Regions from separate parts of the Achromobacter sp. KK8 genome, predicted to be linked through region 2. Evidence: riboswitches for the same ligand, from Rfam matches in the RefSeq annotation. Region 2 holds a riboswitch; the other holds the start of a gene.
What was found. A riboswitch is a leader RNA that binds a small molecule or an ion and turns the genes downstream of it on or off. The one in region 2 is predicted to bind glycine.

Region 1 (3,215 bases), 1.5 Mb from region 2:
TAGCCGGCGGCGTCCAGCAGCTTGTCGGCATCGGCGGCGTTGACCGGCTTGATCTTGAAGATCCAGGCGGTGAAGGCCGATTCGTTGATCAGGTTGGGGTTGCTTTCCAGCTCGTCGTTGAACGCGACGATTTCGCCGGCCACGGGCGCGTAGATGTCGGAGGCGGCCTTGACCGACTCGACCACGCCGGCGGTCTCGCCCGCGTTCAGCTTGGCGCCGACCTTGACGTCGCCGACGAAGACCAGGTCACCCAGCTGGTCCTGGGCGGTATCGGTGATGCCGACGACGAACACGTCGCCTTCGGCTTTGACCCATTCATGGGACTCGGTGTACTTGCGATCGGTGGGCAGACTCATGGGAACTCCTGGGGGATTCGGATAAGGAAATGGTGTTGCGCGCCTCGCGCCGGCGGCCGCGCCCCGCAGGGCCGGCCACCGGCGTGAAGCTTCGAGTTTACGAGTGTTCGACGGCTTTGCCGTTACGGACAAACGGCAGCTTGCAGACCAGGGCGGGCACCCACTTGCCGCGGATGTCGACCTCGACCGTGTCGCCCGCGACCACGCCTTGCGGCAGGCGGGCAAAGCCGATCGAAACGCCCAGCGTCGGCGACATGGTGCCGCTGGTGAGTTCGCCCACGCCGTGCGCGGTGCGCACCGCCATGTGGGCGCGCATCACGCCGCGTTCCTGCAGCTTCAGGCCGACGAAGGCGGCGGGCGTGGCGAACTGCTCCAGCGCGTCGCGGCCGATGAAGCGGCGCTCGGGGTTCTTCAGGGACACCGTCCAGGTCAGCGCGGCTTCGCCGGGCTGGGTCAGTTCGTCCATGTCCTGGCCATACAGGTTCATGCCGGCTTCCAGGCGCAGCGTGTCGCGCGCGCCCAGGCCCGCCGGGCGCACGCCCTGGGCCGCCAGGTCGCGCCACAGTTGCACCGCCTCGGCGGCGGGCAGCACGATTTCAAAGCCGTCTTCGCCGGTGTAGCCGGTGCGCGCCACCAGCGTGTCGTCACCGACGCGCGCGGCCACGAACGAGGTCAGCGGCTCGCTGGCAGCCTGCCAGGCCGGGCGCGCGGCCCAGACCTTGGCGCGGGCGTTGGGGCCCTGCACGGCGATCATGGCCAGGTCGCGGCGCGGCGTGATGGTGACGTCGAACTTGCCGGCCTGCTTGACGCGCTGCATCCAGGCCATGTCCTTGTCGGCGGTGCCGGCGTTGACCACCACGCGCCATTCGTCGAGCGCGAAGAAGTACACGATCAGGTCGTCGATGACGCCGCCCTGCGGGTTCAGCATGCAGGTGTAGAGCGCCTTGCCCGGTACGGTCAGCTTGGCGACGTCGTTGGCCACCAGGCGTTGCAGGAAGGCGTAGGCGTCGGGGCCGGTGACGTCGGCGTTGAGCATGTGCGAAACGTCGAACATGCCGGCGTCCTGGCGCACCGCGTGGTGCTCTTCCAGTTGCGAGCCGTAGGCCAGGGGCATATCCCAGCCGCCGAAATCGACCATGCGGGCGCCGGAGGCGATATGTTCTTCGGCCAGCGGGGTGCGTTTGAGGGTTGCGGACATGCGCGGGTACTCCGGAGCGGCAGCGGTGCCAGGGTTACGGAATGCCGCTGGCGGACAGACGGAAAACGCCCGCGCAACGGCTGAATCTTCCGCCCCTCTGTCCTTTTGCCTGAGAGTTGCCCCGCGTGGCGGGTTTGCACCTTCGGCGCCTGGGCTGCTCGCTATGTCCCTGATTGGGCAGCGGCGCCAGGTCTCTCCAGAGTGCTGCTTTGCCGAGTCCGCGCGGTGAAAACCGGGACAGGGCAAGCATGCGCGGTATGGGATACCTGAGCGATTCCGGGCGAATTGCGCCTTCGGCGGCAGCCGCGAACGGCCGCTCTCTCCCGCAACATGCGTGACAGCGCCGAAAGCATACCGCGAAACGCGGTTCCGTTGTTGATCCGCGATCGCCGCCCGGGCGCCGCTTCAGCCCAGCGCCGTGTCCAGCAGCATCATCAGCACGAAGCCCAGCATCAGCCCGCAGGTGGCGTAGACCTCGTGCCCCTTGCGGTGCGATTCGGGGATGATTTCGTGGCTGATCACGAACAACATGGCGCCGGCGGCAAAGCCCAAGCCCCACGGCAGCAGCGCCGCCGACCAGCCCACCACGGCCGCGCCCAGCACCGCGCCCACCGGCTCGACCAGGCCCGACAGCATGCCCAGCGCCACCGCGAACGCGCGCTTGTAGCCCGCGGCGATCAACGCCACGGCCACCACCAGGCCCTCGGGGATGTCCTGGATGGCGATGCCGGTGGCCAGCGCCGTGCCGCGCACCGGATCGTTGCCGGCATAACCGACGCCGATGGCCAGGCCTTCGGGCAGGTTGTGCAGGGTGATGGCGAAGACGAACAGCCAGGTTCGGCGCAGCCGGTGGGCCTCGATGCCTTCGCGACCCTTGATGAAATGCTCATGGGGCAGCAACCGGTCCATCAGCAACAGCGCCGCCGCCCCCAGCAGGATGGCGGCGCCCACCGTCAGGCCGGCGCCCCACGGCCCCGCGCCCTGCGCCTCGGCCGCCGCGATGCCCGGCGCCACCAGCGAGAAGGCGCTGGCGGCCAGCATCACGCCGGCGCCGAAGCCGAACATGCTGTCCTGCATCTTCTGCGGGATGGTGCGCGCGAACAGGATCGGCAGCGTGCCCGCCGCGGTGGCGCCCGCGGCGACCATGCCGCCCAGCAGGGCGTCGGCCACGTGCGGCGCGTGGTCGTTGAAATAGACCCACATCTGGTGCAGGCCCAGGCAGGCGACCAGCACCGCCAGCGTCCAGACACTGACGCTGGTGGCCGCGGGCCGGATGCGATGACGGCTGAAGGTATTCATGGACCGCTGCCCCCGCGCAATGCCGGCTCAGCCCACGGCGGCGGCGTAGCGGCGCGCCACCTCGGGCCAATCGATCACATTGTAGAAGGCGCCGATGTATTCCGGGCGGCGGTTCTGGTACTTGAGATAGTAGGCGTGTTCCCACACGTCCAGGCCCAGGATCGGCGTGTTGCCCTGCATCAGCGGGCTGTCCTGGTTGGCGCTGCTTTCCACCGCCAGCTTGCCGGCGGGCGTCACGCTGAGCCAGGCCCAGCCGCTGCCGAAGCGCGTCAGCGCCGCCTTGGTGAAGGCTTCGCGGAAGGCGGCGTGTCCGCCCAGTTCGGTGTCGATGGCGCGGGCCAGCGCGCCGTCGGGCTCGCCCC
Region 2 (3,215 bases):
CCTGTACATCGGCATATCGGAAGTCGCGTTCCGCCGCCTGGTGCTGGGGCTGCTGACCTGCTCGGGACTGACACTGCTGGCCTCCTCGGTGCCGCGGCTGCTGGGGTATTGAGGGCCGATCCGCGTCCGGCCCGCTCCCGGCCTGTGCTCTGCCGCAATGGCTTCACGACAGTCCCACTCCTTCCCGCACGCTCGCCGCCAGCATCTGCGCCGTGGCCGCCGACAGCGTCCAGCCCAGGTGCCCATGGCCGGTGTTGTAGAACACGCCGGGCCGCTTGCCGGGGCCGACGCGCGGCATCATGTCGGGCATCATCGGCCGCAACCCGCACCAGGGCACCACGCGCGCCGTGCGCACGCCGGGAAAGTGGCGGCGGGTCCAGTCCACCAGCGGCTGGATGCGTTCGGCGCGGATGTCCAGGTTGAAGCCGTTGAACTCGGCCGTGCCGGCCACGCGGAAACGGTCGCCCAGGCGGCTGGTGACGATCTTGGCGGCCTCGTCCAGCAGGCTCACGCTGGGCGCGGCGGCCTGGCTGGCGGCGTCGTCCAGGTGCACGCTGATCGAATAGCCCTTGACCGGATAGATGTTCAGCCTGTCGCCCAATTGCCGCGCGAACTGGCGGCTGGCGGCGCCGGCGCAGACCACGATGGCGTCGGTCTCGTGCTGTTCGCGCCGCGTGCCGTCCTCGCGCGCCAGGTCCAGCACGTAGGGCAGGCCGTCGCGGCTGATGGCGCGGATGTCGGCATCCTGTTCGAAGCGCACGCCGCGGCGCGCGCAGGCCCGCGCCAGGCCGCTGGTGAACTTGTGGATGTCGCCGGTGGCATCGGACGGCGTGTAGAAGCCGCCGTGGCAGGGCGTTTGCAGCGTCGGCTCGATGCCGCGGATTTCCTCCGGCGTGACCGCGTGCCGCTCCAGCCCGCCTTCGCGCAGCAGCGCGTTGGCGCGGCGCGCGGTCTCGAAGCTGGCGGCATCGTGGTAGATGTGCAGGATGCCGCGGCGCTCCAGGTCGAAATCGATGCCTTCCTCCTCGGCCATGGCGTACAGGTGCTGGCGCGCCTCGATCGCCATGCGCGTGGTGGCGATGGTGTTCTGGCGATAGTTGCGGATCTGCCCCATGAACTGGGCCAGCCATGAATACTTGTGCCAGCTCGGACGCGGATTGAGCAGCAGCGGCGCGTCGTGGCGGCCGAGCCAGCGCAGGCCTTTCAGGATGGTGGCGGCGCTGTTCCAGACTTCGGCATTGCTGGCGGACAACTGGCCGCCGTTGGCGTAGGACGTCTCCATGGCGGGATAGCGCTGACGGTCGTAGACGGTGACGTCGTAGCCCAGTTTGCTCAAGGCGTAGGCGGACGTGACGCCGGTGATACCGGCGCCGATGATGGCGATGCGGGGCATGATGGCTCCAGATGGCGTGGCCACGATCCGATGATCGCGGCACCCCATCTGTCTCTGTACCTGAGAGCTTCACCCGGGCGCGAGGGCGCGGGTTCCCCTTCGGTGGGCGCCAGGCGCCTCTCTCCAGATTGTCTAGACCGCGCAGTCCTGTTGCCTGAGAGTTTCCGGGGCGGTTGCTCCGTCGGCGCCCGCCACGGGGGACGGGACTCTTCTGCGGGGTTTTGAATCGACGCAGTGAGAATAGCCAAAATCTGCCGCGAGCGGGACTCAGGGTTAATACCAGGAAGGAGGCGGATAGGCTCTACACTGGGCGCCAACCCGCGCGGCACGCGCCGGTCAGAAAACGAAAGGACGATCCCGCATGCGCGCTCCGGCAATGTTCCGTATTTCCCTGCTATCCACGACGTTGGCGCTGGCCCTGGCCGGCACCGCCTCGGCCAGCCCGGCCGTTGCGCAAGCGCCCGCCGCCAAGGCAGCCACGGCATCGGCCTCCGCATCCACGCCCGCCAAGGCCGATCGCGCCACCGCCGCCGTCGACGCCGCGGTGGCCGAGGTCATGCGCCAATACGGCATCGACGGCATGGCCATCGGCGTCAGCCACAACGGCGAGCAGCGCTTCTTCAACTATGGCGACGCCTTGCGCCAGCCGCGCCGCGCCGTTTCCAGCGACACCCTGTTCGAACTGGGTTCGATCAGCAAGACCTTCACCGTCACGCTGGCCGCCTACGCGCAGGCCACGGGCCGCCTGTCGCTGGCCGACAGTCCGGCCAAGTGGGTGCCCGAGCTGCAGGGCAGCGAATTCGCCAAGCTGACGCTGGTGAACCTGGCCACGCACACCGCCGGCGGCTTTCCCTTGCAGGTGCCGGACGCGGTCCAGAACACGGCGCAACTGATGGACTACCTCAAGGCCTGGACCCCGCGGTATGCGCCCGGCACGAAGCGCACCTATGCCAACCCTAGCATCGGCATGCTGGGCGTGGTGGCGGCGCGCGCGCTGGGCGAGTCCTACGTGGCGGCGATGGAGCAGCAGCTGTTTCCCAAGCTGGGCCTGCGCGACACCTGGCTGGAAGTGCCGCCGCGCAAGATGCCCGACTACGCCCAGGGCTACGACAAGCAGGACGCGCCGGTGCGCCTGAACCCGGGCGTGCTGGCCGACGAGGCCTACGGCGTGAAGTCCAGCGCCCGCGACATGCTGCGTTTCATCGAGATCAACCTGGGCGCCGCGCCGGTCGACGCCACGCTGCAGCGCGCCATCGCCGAGACCCACACCGGCTATTACCAGTTGGGCGCGATGACGCAGGACCTGATCTGGGAACAGTATCGCTACCCGGTGTCGGTGGACGACCTGGTGCGCGGCAACTCCGCCCAGGTCGCGTTCGAGACCCTGCCGGTCAAGGCCCAGCAACCGCCGCTGGCGCCGCAGCAGGCGGTGTGGGTCAACAAGACCGGCGCCACCAACGGCTTTGGCGCCTACGTGGCGTTCGTGCCGTCGCGCAAGCTCGGCATCGTGATCCTGGCCAACCGCAACTATCCCAACGAGGCGCGGGTGCGGTTGGCGCTGCGGGTGCTCGAGGCGCTGGCGCCGTGAATGCCGCCGCCCGGCGCGCGGCGGCCTTCAGGATCGGGCCGCAGGGGGCGCCTGGCCGGCCGCCCTGGCGCCATCGAACCTCGGCAGCAACCCCATGATCTCCAGCCGCGCGCACAACTCGCCCAGCCGCCGCAGCTTGTACGCTTCGACATCCATGCCGCCATAGTCGTAGAAGCCTTGCCCTTCGCGCAGGCCGTTGCGCCCCTGTTCCATGTTGCGTTCGATGATGGCCGG

Region 1: linked by a shared signal. The riboswitch ahead of gcvT (glycine cleavage system aminomethyltransferase GcvT) and the one ahead of ACVN9Z_RS26305 (D-amino acid dehydrogenase) in region 2 are both predicted to bind glycine.

What each region holds. Positions count from the first base shown of each region.
Region 1 covers NZ_CM135178.1:809,734-812,948, forward strand. The annotation lists gene gcvH (glycine cleavage system protein GcvH) at 1-356, opposite strand, end outside; gene gcvT (glycine cleavage system aminomethyltransferase GcvT) at 454-1,554, opposite strand; glycine riboswitch at 1,642-1,764, opposite strand; glycine riboswitch at 1,798-1,890, opposite strand; gene ACVN9Z_RS03750 (ZIP family metal transporter) at 1,960-2,853, opposite strand; gene ACVN9Z_RS03755 (superoxide dismutase) at 2,881-3,215, opposite strand, start outside.
Region 2 covers NZ_CM135178.1:5,711,681-5,714,895, reverse strand. The annotation lists gene ACVN9Z_RS26310 (sulfite exporter TauE/SafE family protein) at 1-112, shown strand, start outside; gene ACVN9Z_RS26305 (D-amino acid dehydrogenase) at 164-1,393, opposite strand; glycine riboswitch at 1,438-1,524, opposite strand; glycine riboswitch at 1,526-1,617, opposite strand; gene blaELC (ELC family class C beta-lactamase) at 1,755-2,981, shown strand; gene ACVN9Z_RS26295 (3-hydroxybutyryl-CoA dehydrogenase) at 3,009-3,215, opposite strand, start outside.